2 regions of the Peribacillus sp. TE19612 genome follow, and region 2 is predicted to be linked to the other one. Evidence: predicted binding sites of a transcription regulator. Region 2 holds the regulator's gene; the other holds the start of a gene.
The links. The regulator LexA, encoded in region 2, represses DNA repair genes until DNA is damaged. The targets are predictions, from matches to a motif close to CGAACATATGTTCG.
Positions count from the first base shown of each region.

Region 1 (5,709 bases), on a different contig from region 2:
CCCCTCTCCCCTTAATAGCTCAAGAACGTCATTTTGTTTCTTCTGTGCCAAATTCCTGAATTGGTTCTCCTCCAGTGACTGGTCGAATTGGCATACAGATTTAAAGGAACAGAAGGTACACGGCGTTTTTTCCTTTAATTTGTATGGAGTAATATCCACATCACCATCGACCATTCGATCACCAGCTTCCTGATAAATACGGCGCACATGATGATTCAGAAGCGAAAACTCTTCCCTGCTGGCAACTTTGGAAGCCGCCAGGAGCGATCCGTCCTTTTTAAATCCAGCTGGAATGATATCCGACTTACCCGAATTTTCAATATCAAGCGAGGTATCCATCAACTGAATGACATTTGAATGGTCCAGTACAAGTCCATTCATTTTAAAGCTTTTATAAATTTCTTCTTCAATTTTATCCAAACTGAGCATACCCTTTGATTTGACAACGGGATTATGCACATGAAAATACAAAACTCCGGCTGGAATCGCTTCTTTTCCAATCAGCGACTTGGAATGGGTGACGACGATATCTAGGTATGTCAACATTTGCAGCGCGAGTCCATAATATACTTCACTCATGTTCAGTTCCTTTTCACTCGACTTATAATCGAGCACACGCAAATAGACACCCTCATCTTCTTCCGCTTTATCCACTCGGTCGATCCGCCCGATCAATTCCATCTTCGTACCGTTTTTCAATGTGAAAGAAAGTGGCGGCAGCTCGCCATTTTTTCCGAATCCAAGTTCTAATCCGATCGGAGCAAAACCGCTCGCCTTTGCATGTTCACTTAATACGATCGAGGCACGTCCAATCACGTTTTCGAGTTTCCTGCGTAAATAGTGATGGCGGTTCGTACTTAACAAAATCTGATTTTGGAGTTTAGGAGCAAGTCTCTCCACAGCAATTCTGGCCAGCTCCAAGCATTGTTCCGGGGTCAATGTAGACCAAGGAATATCATGTTCCTTCAAGTAATCGGAAATCATTTTCAACGCTCCATGGAACATCTCGCCTATATCCGGGGCATCCAAACGGAAAATCTGCCTTTCCCTCAATTTCAAGCCATGAGCCGCATAATGGGAAAACGGGCAGCTATTGAACATTTCCATCCTGGATACACTCGTAAGAATGCTCTCACCGTATAATTGCTTACTTGTTTCCTCAGTTAATTTCTTTGTCCTATTTTGATAAAAAAGGCTCGATAAAACCTTAGTTGCTGAAGGACCGGCCATTTCATCATCAATAATGGCATTATATACATCCCACCATAGTGAATGGATTGGATAGTTCCTTTTCTTCAGCTGCAATTGGGCAGCCAGGTACGAAAGGGCCACATCATGATTCGCTGCATATTTCACCTGTTCCTCTGCAGACAGATCGGACGGATCGTTCATATAATACACATCGGAAACGTTAGGCAATACGTCCCTTACCCGTTTCAAATAGGATGAAGGTAAAAGCGCCTTCCCTTCCTCATCGGCAAGCGGATATGATAAATAAAGGGCCTCGGCAGGCGTAGTGAATGCTTTGTACGCTGTGAACTCCTCATCCAGCAGGCGCACTTTCGAACTTGGGGCAACATCAAGTCCACCAGCCAGCAGCACATCACGATCACTATCTGAAAATATCCCGTCAGATACAGCTTTTCCCGGCAGAACCCCTTCGTTCAAACCGATAACAAAAGCTGTCTTCACATCATCCAGGCGGGATAAATCTAGATTAGCGACTAATACTTGGTCAATTGCCGGCGGTACCAAAGAAAATTCAAGAGACTCCAGACCAGCTTCAATGATTACCGCAAACTGTTTCATGGAAAGCTCTTCCCCGCTCAGTAGTTCAACGAATTGGTCCAATAGGTCGACAACCGCATTCCATGTTTGCTCATGCTCTCTTGCCGATACCAAATCACCTGCTTCTTCTGCCTCCAGTTTCAGCTTTTCCAATTTTTCCGGTATATGCAATTCTTCAAGATATAGATAAAGGGCTTCACACAATTCCCTGCCATTAGCAGCCTTTTTAGCCCGTTTTGATAGCTTCAAGATGGGCTCGGTAAATAATTGCTTCATTTCATTCAACTCTTGCTCAAGCATCATTTCCTTATCCGTTTGGTTCCGGTCCTCGAGTTCCAGACCGCGGAATCGCCGGTAGGTCCAACGATCTTTGGACGTCCACCCGCTTCCTTTAATGCCGCGTGCCAGCACATAGTTTTCCAGCTTATCTACCTGTTCACGCATCCGATCGTGGTTTTTTTGCAGCGGAAATAGAAGCTCCGTCTTGATTGCACGAAATACCGGTTCATAACGCCAATAGCCATTGATGATCTCCAAAGTCGAACGAATCAGTTCAATCAGAGGATGATTCAGCATCGTCCGTTTGGAATCGACGAACAAGGGAATTTGATAATCCCGAAAAACGGTTTGTAAAATATCTGCGTATGCTTCCCCGTTACGGACTAAAATCGCAATATCACGGAAACGGTGCTGTTTCTGTCTGACCAGCGACAAGATATCCCGGGCAACTCCTTCAATTTCAGCTCTGCGGTTAACTGCCTGGGCGATCGTTACATCAGGTGACTGCTCAAACGTTCTTGCAGGACGAATGGAAAAATAAGTTTCCAGATGATTCAGCCCCGGACTCTTTCCAAACCTTTTCGATCTTTTTAAGATTCGATCTTCTGAAATCGGTATGCCATTCCTCAATCCAGCCTGATATAGGTGATGATAAAGGTTTCCCGTTTGCCTGAACAATTGCAAATCATCCGGAGCATATTGCCTGTAGGGCTGATCTAACGTCAGCGAGATCGTTACACTCCTGCACAGCTTCATCATTTCTTCAACAATCAATAATTCCTGTGGAGTCAAGCTATAAAAACCATCGATATATATATCCGCATTCCTTATATATGAAGACTCTGACATTTTTTCGATCAGCAAAGTGAAATAATCTTCGGAGTCTAAATATTTATTGACCATTTCATCCTCAAAAGCCTGATAGACCAATTCAAGATCATGCAGTTTATCCTGAATGCCGCTGCCGGCCTGTGAGGTTTCAGCCAAATAGTTTTGAATGTCATCAGGTTGGATGCAATACTGCTTGAACTCAGCCAGCATTAGCTCCATCTGTGCAATGAACCCCTGCTTATCAGCAGATCGACTGAACATCTTTAACTCTTCCTTTTTATCATCCATGATCTTCCGTATCAGCATATTAACGCCAACACTGTCCAGATGCAGCCGGCTCATTCCCCCGGTTTCCTGAAGAACGCGCCAAGCAAGCCTGCTAAAACTGAAAACCTGTGTCCGGATCATTCCGGCAAGGCCTGGTGTTTTAATTAATTTATATTCAGATAGAAACGTCATCTGATCAGGAACGAGGTAGATAATTGGATTTCCTTCGGGATCTTCTGCCAATTTAGAGCGGATTTCGTCCAATATATTCGAAGTTTTCCCTGTACCCGATCTTCCCAGTAAAAAACGGAGTGACATCTCTTTTCCCCCTTACAACATAATATCTAGATCCATCATACCAGAAATACTTTCGTCTTTATGACTAGGTTTCTGTTTCCCATTAGATTTACCTTCTATTATTTTACCGTTTCCCTAAAAAAAACACCAACCGTACGTTCGCGTTTTCCCCAAAAGAAAAAGCCCGCATCATACTCGGGCTTCACAATCACTCACCTGTAAACTTAAAATTGAAATCATTGACCGGCCAATATCGAACATCCACTTTACCGACAACATTTTCTACCGGTATATAACCAAAGTGACGGCTGTCAGCACTTTCAAGACGATTATCGCCCATGACAAAAAGCTTGCCCTCCGGAACTTTGGTCACATCCGTCAATTCTTTTAATGTAAAATCACCTGTAAAATCCTGTCCTGGGAAACCTTCCTTGAATTTCTCAAGATAAGGCTCATCCACTTTCTCACCATTTACGTATAGCCAATCATCTTTATAACGAATACGGTCACCTGCAACCCCTATAACCCGCTTAACATAATCTTCTTGTGAATTCGCATGAAAAACAATAATGTCAAAACGGTTGATATCATGAATCTGGTAATTGATTTTATTCACGACAAGTTTATTTCCATCTTCAAGGGTCGGCTGCATCGACTTTCCTTCAACATCATAGCTTGAAAAGAGAAATGTACGGATTAAGATGTAAATAACAAAAGCTATCATCGCTGGTTTTATCCAATCGGATAAAGAATTCTTGTTTGTTTTTTCCATCTAGTTCAACCCCTACTGCATTTATATATTAATTTATTGCCCTTCTTCTCTCTTCATGCTTTTATTTAACCGGACTTCCAGTCTTTTCCCCACATACCATAGGATAAAGATGACGATTCCGATAATGATCGTTCGCACAGGTTTATGAATCAATGATACTAAATCGTAACCTACGAAACTGATCGTAAAAATCATCACCGCCTTCCCTCCAACTACTGCAAGTCCATATTGCAGGGTACTGACTTTTGATAGCCCTGCCACGATATTAACGATAGCCGAAGGTGTAAAAGGGAAGCAGAGCAATATGAACAAAGGACCGAATCCATGGCTCTCAACCCAAACCATCAACCTCTGCACCTGTTTATGCTTTTGCAAAAATCGGAAAAACCTCATTTGACCATATCTTCTAATAATCCAAAAGATCAAAAAGGACCCCGCCACCGCACCAATCCAAGAAAATAAAAACCCCCACCAGAGACCAAATGCCGTTGCATTGGCAAGCACGAACACCACTAAGGGCAGAAAAGGCAAAAAAGCTTCCAGCATCGGCAGTAAGATCCCGGGAATTGGACCGAATGAGCGATATTGCTGAATAAGTGCCGATATATGATCAAGTGTAAACCACTCACGTATAGTATCCAAATCCATAATTATCTCCCTCGACATGCTGCCATCAAAGCAGCATAAACTTATTAAAAACCGTTTATTTTAGATATATCACTTTCCCCCGAAATTGCAAGAATTATTATCCATATATCTTCATACTTTCCCTATCTCCGGAAAACATAATCTTGTTAACGAATATTTCTAGATTTATCAAAACTGCTTGCATAACCACTGAAAATACATTAGGATAAAAACGGAACAAATGTTCTTATTTTTACGTAAGATACATATTAGTATTAAAAACGCGCTATTTAGAAAGGGGCGGTCATGATGACCCGCATTCCAGAAGGTGACCGAAATATGATTGAAAAAGCCATCTACCTCCCTATGGTTATTACAGTCTTAAACCGGGATCTCAAGGTCATCGAAATTAGTCCGTTTAAATTAAAAAGGCCCTATTCGGAGCTAGTCGAACATATTTTAAAAGTGGTTCAAGACGAGCTTGCCGAGGTACGGCGCTATTTGCGCAAAGAGAATATTAAGGTTAGTGAAATCAAACGCGATGAAACCTTCACGATGTATTGTTTTTTATATAAAGGATACGAGGAACATCATAATTATTTCAATCCCCGCCTTCGCAACAAAACCGAAGACTTGTTATGTTATTACTTTTTCGAAAAAAAAACCTCAAGGGATTAACAGGTTACAAGGGAGCCTTCCGGAAGGATACAAATTCCCTTGGACGTAAAAAGGATGACCATAAAAAAGCACCGCATCTTTCCTGGCATAAAGGTAAGGGAGTCTTTCATGATCAAGATCGATTCCATAACATCTTAATTTAATTGGCTAGTTCAAACCATGGATTCATC
Region 1 covers NZ_JBWCCL010000003.1:388,920-394,628, reverse strand. The annotation lists gene addB (helicase-exonuclease AddAB subunit AddB) at 1-3,483, opposite strand, end outside; gene lepB (signal peptidase I) at 3,671-4,234, opposite strand; gene ACZ9AO_RS07835 (TVP38/TMEM64 family protein) at 4,268-4,882, opposite strand; gene ACZ9AO_RS07830 (YhjD family protein) at 5,171-5,539, shown strand.
Region 1: addB (helicase-exonuclease AddAB subunit AddB) is a predicted target of LexA. The motif match lies at 3,611-3,624, and genes of this name have one in related genera.

Region 2 (13,166 bases):
AACACATTGTCGCTGAAAAGAGTGGACATTTTCCGCAATTATCAGAACCGACTATAGTGATTGACTCAATTAAAGAGTGCGCAGAAGCGATAAATAAAACAAACCAAAAACCGATAAATTTGTGTTAATGTTGACTTTTTTTAATATCTGTCAATCTTCTTGTTCCTTTGATTATAGATTGCTTATTCTCCAAAAATTCCTGATGCGAAAGTGAAAAAATAGAAAAAGTCTTTTTCAAAGAATTCCCGTCCATTGGGCGAATATCATCAAATAATGCCACTACACCTTTAGGGGGTGTATTTTTTTTTGAGAACGGCCGAATTTCTTTAATCCGATAGTTATGTGTACAAGCATTTGTTAATACGTAACATAAGATTAATAGAGGTGATAGAAATGGTGAAAGTATTTATTGATCCCGGTCATGGCGGTACGGATCCAGGCTCGGTCGGGAATGGATTGAGAGAGAAGGATTTAACTTTATCCATTGCAACTCGAATCAAAGACATCTTATTGATAGAATATAATAACGTTTCTGTGAAAATGAGCAGGACCCAAGATACCTACCCCTCCTTAAACGATCGTACGAATGCAGCGAACGCGTGGGGAGCTGACTTTTTTCTCTCCATCCACATTAATGCCGGCGGCGGAACTGGGTACGAGGATTACATTTATACGTCCACTAACCAGATAACGAAAACGTATCAAGATCATATTCATTCAGAGGTCATGAAGCTTATCAACATCCAGGACAGAGGACAAAAAACAGGAGATTTATATGTACTCCGTGAAACGGACATGCCTGCACTCCTGACTGAAATTGGATTTATCGATAATGTAAATGACGCAGCAAAGTTGAAAACGTCATCCTTTATCGAATCACTGGCTCGCGGACATGTAAACGGTTTAGTTAAATGCTTCAATCTAACTAAGAAAAGTACAGCTGTATACCACACTGTCGTTAGTGGGGATACAGTATATTCCTTAAGCAATTCTTATGGCAGTACGGTTCAGCAAATTAAAGATTGGAACGGTCTTGACAGTCAGTACACCATTACGGTTAACCAGAAATTGCGGGTGAAATGAATAATTAATAATTATATATAATTTCCAGAAGCACACCACGCAGTAAGCCCTTCTCAAAAAGAGAGGGGCCTTTTTGATTCAGGAATATGCATGTAATGAAAAACTGTACATTCTGCCGTCCTGATTCGGTTCTTCGATAAAAGGGGAAGGAATGCAAGGGGAAAATAATTTACACAGTAGGCCAAAGTGGACTTGGGCAATTGGGAGTCACTTTCTGTGAGTATATATAATCGCATTATTCAGGAAGTAAGCCTCTGACGGGATTCGAACCCGCACTCCTTTCGTAAGCATAGGCTAGGGGAGAACACGCTTCCCTACGGATTTTCACCGGCAGGAATTCCACCTGCCTCAGCGTAATTGCTTTTCGGTGCTTCTGAAACCCTTACCTTGCGACCCGGTGGCTACAATGTTTTCCGGCGCTCTTCCCTTCTAGAGCTACAGAGGCAAATGCTTATCATCAATTATAAGATTCTTATAGGGGGTTGTGAACCGCATTATAAAAATATGATAATTTTATTGCTCGATATAAACAATTTTATTCATTTGCATGAAAGGAAAATATACTAAAAATGGCCCCTACTAAAGTTTCCAAATACATTACCTCAATGAAATAAGTAATCTGGGGATAACGGATATGATATTTTAAATCGCCGATTGATAATTGCAGGTGATCAATAGCGACTCCGGTTAGTTTTCCTTTTAATGATTCCTTCATTGTTACGATACTGATCGTTTTACCTAAATTCAATTAGATGGTCAAAGAAAACTGGTTCTGTGGGAATTGTATAAGTCGGTGATAAAGTTTTCATCGTTTGCGGAAACTTGCTCGTATACGCATAATGACCTGGCGGTAATACGTTATCTTGGCTTCCATATGGATAATTTTGCATGAATTATTCCACTCCTTTACTAATGTAAGGTATGCCTTTTTTTTATGGGCTGACACAAATTAAAAGGATTTTATGTAAAGACAAATAAAAGAACAATACTAAAAAGCACAAACCATGATGGCTTGTACCTTAAATGCAACAGCATTAAGTTGATAAAAACTGTAAGCATTGAATCTATGTATGGCTGCTCATTATTCATTTATTTTACTTTCTTTCCGTATGAAACCCTCGAGTTGGATATTAATCGTATATTTTAATGGCTTGAACCACTTTTCCTAAAATACGGACTCTATCATTTTTTATGTTGTAGGTTTTTTCTTCATAAAAAGGATCCGTGCTGCAGGGAGTGAGTATGATGTTTTCTTCATTGATTCTCACTTTTTTGACCGTAGCATCGTGTCCATTTACCAAGACCACTCCAATTTTCCCGTTATCAAGGTATGTAGTTTTTTCAACGAGAATCAATGATCCGTCTCTGAATTCTTTATTCATGCTATTGCCATTCACTCTAAGGAAAAAATATTCTTTATCCGATTTAAGCATCGAATTTAATGTCGGCATATAGGCTTCTATATATTCGTTGGTGAAATTAGGCTCTCCAGCAGGGATATTTCCGTAGACACCAATTAATCTTACATTCTTTTCATTTAGGAATTCCATTCCAGGATTATTTCTAACGATAGGGGCTCCTTCAATGAGGTGGGATAGCGGTATTTCAAAACAAGTGGACATCATGCTCAATTTATCCATTAAAGGTTTATTCCGTCCGGATTCCCAAGCTGATACTGCCGTAGGAGCTACTTTTAATACATTTGCCAAATCTTCTTGTGTCATTTTTCTTTCTTTTCTTAACATTTTAATCCGTTCACCAATGTGCATATTTCTTCACCTCTTACTTGAATATACACTATGAGTGAAAGTGAGTAAATGTAAAGTGCGTGAATTTTGCGAAAAATTGTTGGTAACTATACTTCAAGTGTGATATTATTTTTTTAGATAGGTGGTGACAAGATATGACAAGCGTTAAGTTCACACTTAAACAAGCCAGGAAGTATAAAGGATTAACTCAAGATGAAATGGCTAAAGTGCTGAAGATGGCCAAGAGGACTTACATTGACTATGAGCAATATAAGATTCCTTTGCGAATCGATAAGGCTTATTTATTTGCTGAATGTGTAGGGTTCTCGATTGACGATATCATTTTTTTTGACCCTGACCTACACTTCAAATGTAGTTGAAAGTTCAATTGTACCAGCATTTCCTCAACAGAGTGGCCATTTGAATCCATAAAATCCTGACTTCCATAGGATAAGATTCAAGTAACGATGAAAGAAGGGGAACAAAGAGGAAAGGGAAATTAATTTTTTTGAAGTTGAATAGGAGCTGCTGACATTAGAACATTTGTAAAATACCTGTATGTAGTAAAAGGTGTACAAATCCAAACTTCTTGTGCAAATATACGATTGCTACAGAGATTCCAAAAATGACAGCCAATTGCTGTGAAAGAAAATTATTTACTTAATGTATAGGGCGGACTTCTAAACACCATGAATAGGAGCAAATGGACAATGGCAAATTCGAAGGAAAAGTTAATCTGGATGAACAAGCCCTTATCCTATGCAGGATAAGGGCTTGTTCTCTATTTTCGTGAATTGGCAGCATGTTTTACTCCCAAAATACGTCTTCATAAAATGAAAAAGACCTCATACCTAAATGAATGGAAGGCAAATCTTCATACTTTTTCTCCATTATCAATAAAACTTCTTCTAGTTTTTTTCTCCCATCTTTATGAAGATAGCAGGTAATGGTATGCAAAAGTACAATTATATATTAATGAAGGCTAAAGAAGGAGGGCATTGATAATTGGATGAGTTCAAAAAAATTCCAGATGATATTGGAGGAGATAACCCTTGAAAAGGAATGTAATCAATTATATCGTTTTTCTTGTCCTCATTCTAACCATATTAATTATGGCAAAGCCAGACATTTCCTCAGCAGGAAAATTGAAACCGCCCTCCGAAACTTTCAGTCCAGGGGATTGGTTTCTTGGAAGTATTCCTCCCAATCTTGATACAAACAAACCACCGATCGTGTTTGTACAAGGGAAAAACGGCAGTTCAACCAGCTGGTATGGTGAAACGGAATATCATGGCGTCAATGATATGTATACCAAAGCGTATGAAGCAGGCTACCAAACGGTTTTTGTTCAGCTTCATGATTCAGCTGGAAATGGATCAGTGAGCCAATATGCCAATGGAAGGCTTTTAGCTCAAATGCTTTCAGAAATCAGTAACCATTTCGGGGGCGAAAAAGTAAATATTATAGCTCACAGCAAAGGGGGCCCAGACACCCAAGCGGCTCTAGTCCACTATGGAGCACACCAATATGTTGGAAGGGTGATCACTTTAGCTTCCCCTCATCATGGTTCTCACCTAGCTGATTTGGCTTATAGCTGGTATGCGGGCTGGCTTGGTTCCTTATTAGGTCAAAAAGATGAGGGAACTTATTCTTTACAAGTTGGTAAAATGGCTGAATTTCGTTCTATCACGGATAACCATGTTAACTCTCGTAAAAACTTGTATTTCACTGTGGCAGGTATGAACAGAGGCCCGGTACTATCAGCCTTATCAATGGGGGGACAATATTTATCATCATATGGGGAAAATGATGGACTGGTGAATGTATGGAGTACAAAAATACCCTATGCAACACATTTATTTACGGATCCCAACTTTGATCACGACAATATTCGAGTTGGCTCAGCTGTATTTTCAAGAATTGAACCCTATTTAAGAAGCACATCCACCGCTGGGATTCCTGCATATCATGTCAATTATAAGGAACGAGTTGAAGATGATGTCATTACAACCGCACTCGCTCAAACCGTTCTGGGTGATGTCCTGAAACAAAATGTCTGGGTCGAACAAAGCTTCCATGTAAATGAAGCGGCCCCAGGTAATATAAGCATATATACAGCCTCAAATGATGTCGAGGTTGAATTGATTTCTCCATCCAATAAAAAGTATTCACCTTCCTTAGAGGTTCATTCAGCCAAAAATGAAACTTCTTTTTTTAATGGTGCAACCATCCAATCATTCTATAGAAATAACCTTGAAATTGGTGACTGGAAGGTACGAATGAAGACTAAATCGCCAAAAGACGCCTACCTGTTCACAGCACAATTTAACGAAAAGAACCCCATTACATTAAGTATGGCCGGTAAAGTTAAGCAAAAAGATGCAAAATTTTTAATAAAGAATCCAATGAATGATAAAAAAAGGCCAATCAGCACAACATTTTTGGTTCATCTGCTAGATGAAACCGGTAAAGAAATTAGTGGGAAAAACTCAATTAAGGCAATGGATACTGAAAATTTTACTGGCACCCTTCCAGAAGTACCTAAGTCAGGTGTTTATAATGTAACAATAGATGTTAAGGAAAAAAATGTGGATGGTACTGAAAGAACCCGGACTCTGATTCGTTCGGTCTATATTGAGAAATAGCGAAATGCCTTCTCTTAGTTGAGGAGGTATTTTTTTGGATGAAATATGAGGTAGGTGCGAAATGGTACGGGTAACTAGGGAGATGGTAATTCCGCCAATGGAAACAGCCGTAATCCCTTATAAAAGTATTAATTCAACGGGTGTTAGGTGGATATATTTAGGAGTGAGTTCCCTGGAAATAAAGATTTATGCTTGGTAATGAGAGATCTAATGAGCAAGGAAACATTCATTAAGCAAATTGCTCCTTATGCCCAGAAAATTAAACAGGACATATTGGTGGAATGACTTGGTCGATCTAACCTTATTTAAGTGAACCAAAGGTTAAGAGTGAAATTAATTGTAAAGGGGGGATTTTAAACCCTCTTTTTTTATTTCAATGAGCTTTCTTCCAAAGAGTACATATTACCAGAAAGGCGATGGTATAACTTTCATCCGTTATAAAGGATGTTTAATTTCCCCTGAAACTAGATTCTATTAAAAAATATTTCAATATCTACTCTTCCAAATGCATATTGAGAGAATACCGGACATAAATTAAACAAACAAAAAAAGCGCGGGAAGCGCTTTTAGTGTATTTGTCTATATAAGCCTATTACTTTTCCAAGTATCGAAACATCTCGTAAAATAATTGGTTCCATATTTGAGTTCTCAGGCTGAAGCCTTATGTAATCCGGTTCCTTAAAGAATCGTTTTACAGTGGCTTCATCATCTTCCGTCATCGCCACGACGATATCTCCATTATTGGCACTGCTTTGTTGTTTCACGATGACATAATCTCCATCATGAATTCCTGCTTCAATCATACTTTCACCCATGATTTCCAACATGAATACATGGTCATCATGTGGAACCATGCTTTCGGGAAGCGGAAAGTATTCTTCAATGTTCTCAATAGCCGTTATCGGCATGCCCGCTGTTACTTTTCCAAGTAACGGCACGTTCACGACATTGGCTTTGGGAATATTGTTCGCTTCCTCCAAATTCATTATTTCAATGGCCCTTGGCTTGGTTGGGTCACGTCTAATAAGGCCTTTACTTTCCAGGCGGGATAAATGTCCGTGTACTGTTGAACTTGATGCAAGTCCCACTGCTTCGCCAATCTCCCGTACGGAAGGCGGATACCCTTTTTGGCGGACCTCTTCTTTAATGAAATCAAGAATATCTTGCTGCCGTTTTGATAGTTTTGTCATTTGTGCACCTCTTCCCCAATGTTCTTTGCTACATTATAGCATGGCCCCCATCTCTATACAAACATAAGTTCGAATTTTGTTGTTGACTGAAACAAACGTTCGTATTATAATTTGATCATAACATACGAACGAACATTCGCTTTGGAGGGATTATTATGAAAAAATTATACAAAAATTATATTTATACGATTCTATTAGCGGGATCAGTATTCATCTTTTCAATTTTATTCTCTTGTACATTGAACAATGATCAAAAAAAGGATTTCCTTTCTATAGAAGTAAGCGAAGGTGACACCCTATGGGGAATTGCCGAAGAATATGAAGAAACAAATTTGACAAAAAAAGAATTCATTGGTTGGATAGAAGAGAATAATGGAGTCAGTGCGGATTCGATAAAACCTGGACAAGTCATTGTCATACCGGTTAAAGGGGAAGAACTTGTCCAGAATTTGGCCAGTGAGCAGTAAGTAGTAAAGGTAGGGTATTATGAAGGCGGTAATCTATTGTAGGGTCAGCACCGAAAAAGAGTCACAGGAAACATCATTGGCAAGGCAGGAAGATGAATTAGTCAAATTGGCTGAAAAGATGGATGTGGAAGTTGTCTCCATTATAAAAGAACAGGCAAGTGGTTATGAGTTGAATCGGGATGGCATTTTTGACATGCTCGAACTATTTAAAACCAAAGAAGCTGAAGTCCTATTAATCCAGGACGAAACAAGACTGGGAAGAGGGAATGCCAAAATAGCCCTTTTCCATGTCATCCTTAAAGAAGATGTGAAAATTTATACGCTCTCACACGATGGGGAGCTGGAGTTATCGGATTCGGATGCCATGGTAATCCAGATAGTGGGCATTGTAGAAGAATATCAAAGGAAACTACATAATCTTAAAATAAAGCGCGGAATGATGAGAGCCGTTGAAAAAGGGTACCGTCCTCAAAAAAATCTTCACAACCAAAGGAATTCCACTGGAAGGGACCGTATGGAGATTCCTATTGAAGAAATTATTAAACTGCGTGCCAATGGGTTGACATTCTCAGAAATCGCAGCCACATTAAGGGGCTTTGGATACAATGTATCTAAGGCTACTGTGAACAGGCGTTTTCTCGAACATCAAATGAATACAAAGGAAAGTAAATCATAGAACTTGTAATTTCGCTTTTTTTTTAATACCATGACAATATCCACAGATTATGAAGGAGCGGAATTATGTTATCAAAAGAAAAAATAGCCCGTATAAATGTACTTTCTAAAAAGGCAAAGGCTGAAGGCTTGACGGAAGTTGAAGCGAAAGAGCAAACCCAATTGAGAAGTGAGTATTTGGAAACATTCAGAAAATCCATGTCCGACACGTTGGAGCATGTGAAAGTCGTGGATCCAGAGGGTAATGACGTCACTCCTCAAAAGATAAAAAATATAAAAGAAAAACGAAATTTACATTAATGCTTGGATTCCTCTGATGGAACATTCCATTTGAGTATTCTTTGGCATTTTGGAGTAAAAAGAGAGTGCATTCATGTATGTATTCTCCTATTTAGTTTAATCTAAATAGGGGCTTCTCTTATTTCTAGAAAATTTTAATATTGAGGCAGTAAATAGTGATTTTAGTTGTGATATTATGCTTGTCACTATAATATAAAGAGGTACATTACAGGAAGGGATGTTTTTACAATATGTTAGATAAATTAGATGCACTTTCTATCAATACGATTCGTACATTATCAATTGATGCAATTGAAAAGGCTAATTCCGGCCATCCAGGTATGCCAATGGGGGCAGCGCCAATGGCGTATAAACTATGGACCGAATATATGAACCATAACCCGAAAAATCCAGATTGGTTTAATAGAGATCGCTTTGTTCTTTCAGCTGGACATGGTTCTATGCTGTTATACAGCCTTCTTCATTTATCGGGCTATGGCTTATCTATCGATGATTTGAAAAGCTTCCGTCAATGGGGCAGTAAAACTCCAGGACATCCTGAATTCGGACATACGGCTGGTGTAGATGCAACTACCGGGCCGCTTGGACAAGGTATCGCAATGGCAGTCGGAATGGCAATGGCTGAACGTCACTTGGCAGAAAGCTATAACCGCGATTCTTATAATGTGGTCGATCATTATACATATAGCATTTGTGGAGATGGAGATTTAATGGAAGGTGTTTCTGCAGAAGCCGCTTCATTAGCTGGACATCTACAACTCGGAAGACTTGTTGTTTTATATGATTCTAATGATATTTCCCTTGACGGCGACTTAAGTCAATCATTTAGTGAAAGCGTAGCAGACCGGTTCAAATCTTATGGATGGCAATATATCCGCGTTGAGGATGGCAATGATCTTCAGGAAATTGCTAAAGCGATTGAAGAAGCAAAAACCGACGAAGCACGCCCAACATTAATCGAAGTGAAAACGGTTATCGGTTACGGTTCACCAAATCGTTCAGGTAAATCTGCCGTTCACGGCGCTCCGCTTGGTGCAGATGAGCTGAAATTGACAAAAGAAGCATATAAATGGACATTCGAAGAGGACTTCCATGTACCTGAAGAAGTGTATTCACACTTCAATGAAGCTGTTGTTGATGCAGGAGCTCAAAAAGAAGAAGCTTGGAATGAATTGTTTAAAAATTACAAAGAAGCACATCCTGAGTTAGCACAGCAATTGGAGCTTGCCATCAAAGGTGAACTGCCTGCTGAATGGGATCAGGAAATTCCAGTCTATGAAGAAGGTAAGACATTAGCTTCCCGTGCTTCAAGTGGGGAAGTACTGAATGCAATCGCCAAAAAGGTCCCTAGCTTCATTGGGGGTTCTGCAGATTTAGCCGGGTCTAATAATACTGCCATCAAAGGTGAGACAGATCTATTACCAGGTAATTACAGTGGCCGTAATATATGGTTCGGTGTACGTGAATTCGCTATGGGTGCGGCTTTAAATGGAATGGCACTTCATGGCGGCTTAAAAGTATATGGAGGAACATTCTTCGTATTCTCTGATTATCTTCGTCCTGCCATAAGAATGGCAGCACTGATGGGACTGCCTGTTAACTATGTGTTCACCCATGACAGCATTGCTGTAGGGGAAGACGGACCGACTCATGAGCCAATCGAACAATTGGCATCATTGCGCGCAATGCCTAACCTTGGAGTAATCCGTCCAGCTGATGGCAATGAAACGGCAGCAGCCTGGAAAGTGGCTATGGAGTCTACAAATAAACCAACTGCTCTTGTACTGACTCGTCAAGGATTGCCAACAATAAAGGGCACTTCCGAAACTGCGTATGAAGGTGTTTCAAAAGGTGCTTACATCATCTCTGCTTCTAAGAAAGAAGTAGCCGATGCATTACTTCTTGCGACTGGTTCCGAAGTGAACTTGGCTGTGGAAGCACAGAATGCTTTAGCGAACGAAGGAATTGATGTTGCGGTAATCAGCATGCCATCATGGGACCGATTTGAAACTCAATCAAAAGAATATAAACAAAGCGTAATCAATCCGGCAGTGAAAAAACGTCTAGCTATCGAAGTGGCTTCACCGTTTGGCTGGGATCGTTATGCAGGTGATGAGGGTGAAATATTGGCCATCAATCATTTTGGAGCTTCTGCACCAGGCGGTAAAATCATGGAGGAATTCGGTTTCACTGTAGAAAATGTAGTTGCCCGTGTGAAAGAAATGCTTAAATAACAGTAATGCGGAACTGACACCAACTAGATTGGTGTCAGTTTTTTTATCAAAAAATCCTATATATATATTGAATGTGCTTCTATACTAAAGGAAATCTTCCATTCGACAAAAAAAGAAGAAAATTTCTCCAGCAAACAACATATCTTTTTAGTTTGTCAATATATAATGAGAATAAATAAATTTCGTTTAAATGTGTCAGTTAAAGGGGAAAGTCATCAATAGTGGAAAATAGTGGACAGGTTGCTGGTGGTTAGATGTTTTCGTGACCAAAATAGGAAAGCTAGGAGGCATTGGCTGATGAGAACCTATCAAATTTATTTAATCGAAGATGAATTTGCCCATCATTATTATGGAAGAGAAAAGCTATTTTTCAATTTGTTTTTGGAATATATTCAAGCAAGGGGCAGACTGAAGAGTATTTTGCAAAAACAAATCGAATATGTCACCAAAAAAGTCCCGATTATCCAGTTGCAGTTTGCTATTGAACAACGTTTGCAAAAAAAGATGAATTATTGGACTCAAAATGGAAAATACTATTTAGAAAAAACAAACGGATCAAGTAAAGCCGTTTTAATCATTCAGAATGATTCCATTACTCTTGAAGCTGAAGGAGACTATGAAGCGGAGACGGCTTTCTTTGAAAGTATTCGAAAATATGAAGCGAGTTTTCTGGCCATTGATTTTGAACATGAAAAATACGGTTGGTTAAAACCGATAAAAGAAAGAAAATTTGTCTAAATGGGGGACTTTTCGGTAGCGGGTATTGTATAATAACCTTTGGTCTAGTACACTGATGTTAGACAACATGAAGGAGGAAATAGTATGTGGGTTTACATTCTAGTTGGCGTACTGGCATTGATTGCTGGAGTAGTGCTGGGATTTTTCATCGCTCGTAAATACATGATGGATTACTTAAAGAAAAATCCGCCAATTAACGAACAAATGTTGAAAATGATGATGATGCAAATGGGTATGAAACCATCCCAAAAGAAAATTAATCAAATGATGAGCGCCATGAATAAACAACAAACAAAATAAGATAGCATGAAACCTTGATATATCAATGTTCTTGGAAGATTGGATGCAAAATTTTATATAATATCGAAATGGATTTAGTCTGAATCCTTCCACCGATTTTATATAAAATTTTGGTTTATCTTTCATTTTTGTTTCTTAAGCCACTTTTTCTGAATGAATGATTCAGAAAAGGTGGTTTTTGTTTTGGAATGGTAAGGTAAGTCCTCAATCTATGTGAGGGCTTTTTTATTTGGAAAGTAAATACGCCAAAAAATTATACTTGTCCACACTTTCTATCAAAAGATGCATATACAGTATTAAGGAGGGTGGTTAGAATGATAAATGATTTTGTAAAAAAATGTAAGTTTTGTTTTCCTATGTGTGAACTTAAATTTGAACACAAATGTAAATTTAAAGATAACAAATGGGAATCAAAATTCAAATTGAAATCTAAATGTAAAAAATAATAAATCTTTTCTATTAATCTTTTTATTTAAGCACTAAACAATAATGAGTTAGTGAATATAAAATTGATTAAAGTAATCATCCGAGTAATCGGGTGTTTTTTATTTGAATGTTTGTAAATAAAAAAACATTCATGAAGAAAGAATGGATTTGTTGTCAATTTAGTGTATCTATAATTAATGATTAAATATTATCACCGAGTCTGTCTTTAAGGCTCTTTAACTTGGGCAATAATAAAAGCGTAAAGTGGGGATTTCACTGCAATAATAAATCGATCAAATATAGTGGAGGAAGCTGTTGAGGTTTTTGAGTTGACTTTTCCAACTGTAAATATTAAAATTACAGTAATCTCCTTGAGGAGGATACGTAAAGTGAATAGTGATTTTACAATAGCTGTGCATAGTTTGGTCTATTTAGCTTATCTACCAGATCATATGGCAAGCAGTGAGTCCATCGCAGAAAACGTTTGTACAAACTCGGCTAGGATTCGGAAAATGATGAGCAGCTTAAGAAAAAAGGGATTTGTTAAGACTAAAGAAGGTGTGGGCGGAGGCTATATTCTAGACTGTAACCCTGAAGAGGTAAGTTTGGCGGATATTTATATAGCGGTTTCACATGGAACCTTGAAACCAAAGTGGTGTACAGGTGATCCGGAGAAAAAATGTGTCATATCTTCAAATACCCAGGTAGTCATGGATCAAATATTTGATGAAGCTGAATTATATTTCGAAAAATATTTAGAAGATATAACTCTCAGCACATTTTTGGAAAAAATTAAACAATGTCCGTGATATTGATTTAGTTTTTTCTTTGCACAAAATGTATATTTTATTAATACAGTTAATAACTATAGTTTTAATTTTAAATGAACGGGGTGCTAAGGAAATGGTTGAAAACAATCTGTTCAAAAATGGGGATTGGGTACAGGGAAAATCAAGAGATGGGGAACTTATCCATGGTTTCATTGAAACCGTAAGCGATAATCGAGAAATCGTTAAAGTGAATGTAGTTGAAAGTGACAATGAAAAAGCGGTTGGGAAATCGATTTGGATTCCGAGTAAATGGACTGAAAAACTGCCGGATCTAGAAATCAGTAACGAAGCTCATCTTTTGGCCTTAATTGATTTGGCTTTACTTTCTAAAGATGAAACATGGTTTATGGAGTTATCCGGTAAATTGGAATCCATCAAAATCCACCCGAAAATAACTGCCCGGAAATTAGAGGTTCAAATCCCGGGAAATAGAATCGCAAAACTTGATTTTAAATAAATGTGAGTAAAGATCATAAATATTTCGGATAATACAAGGAGGAAATGATCATGACAATAGAACATGTTACAGA
Region 2 covers NZ_JBWCCL010000001.1:88,878-102,043, forward strand. The annotation lists gene ACZ9AO_RS00455 (alpha/beta fold hydrolase) at 1-128, shown strand, start outside; gene ACZ9AO_RS00460 (N-acetylmuramoyl-L-alanine amidase family protein) at 394-1,083, shown strand; gene ACZ9AO_RS00465 (hypothetical protein) at 1,619-1,798, opposite strand; gene ACZ9AO_RS00470 (hypothetical protein) at 1,818-1,973, opposite strand; gene ACZ9AO_RS00475 (LexA family protein) at 2,214-2,852, opposite strand; gene ACZ9AO_RS00480 (helix-turn-helix transcriptional regulator) at 2,987-3,211, shown strand; gene ACZ9AO_RS00485 (esterase/lipase family protein) at 3,944-5,476, shown strand; gene lexA (transcriptional repressor LexA) at 6,043-6,666, opposite strand; gene yneA (cell division suppressor protein YneA) at 6,822-7,133, shown strand; gene ACZ9AO_RS00500 (YneB family resolvase-like protein) at 7,153-7,809, shown strand; gene ACZ9AO_RS00505 (DUF896 domain-containing protein) at 7,875-8,108, shown strand; gene tkt (transketolase) at 8,339-10,342, shown strand; gene sirA (sporulation inhibitor of replication protein SirA) at 10,640-11,080, shown strand; gene ACZ9AO_RS00520 (YneF family protein) at 11,165-11,380, shown strand; gene ACZ9AO_RS00525 (RrF2 family transcriptional regulator) at 12,196-12,615, shown strand; gene ACZ9AO_RS00530 (IDEAL domain-containing protein) at 12,710-13,093, shown strand; gene trxA (thioredoxin) at 13,144-13,166, shown strand, end outside.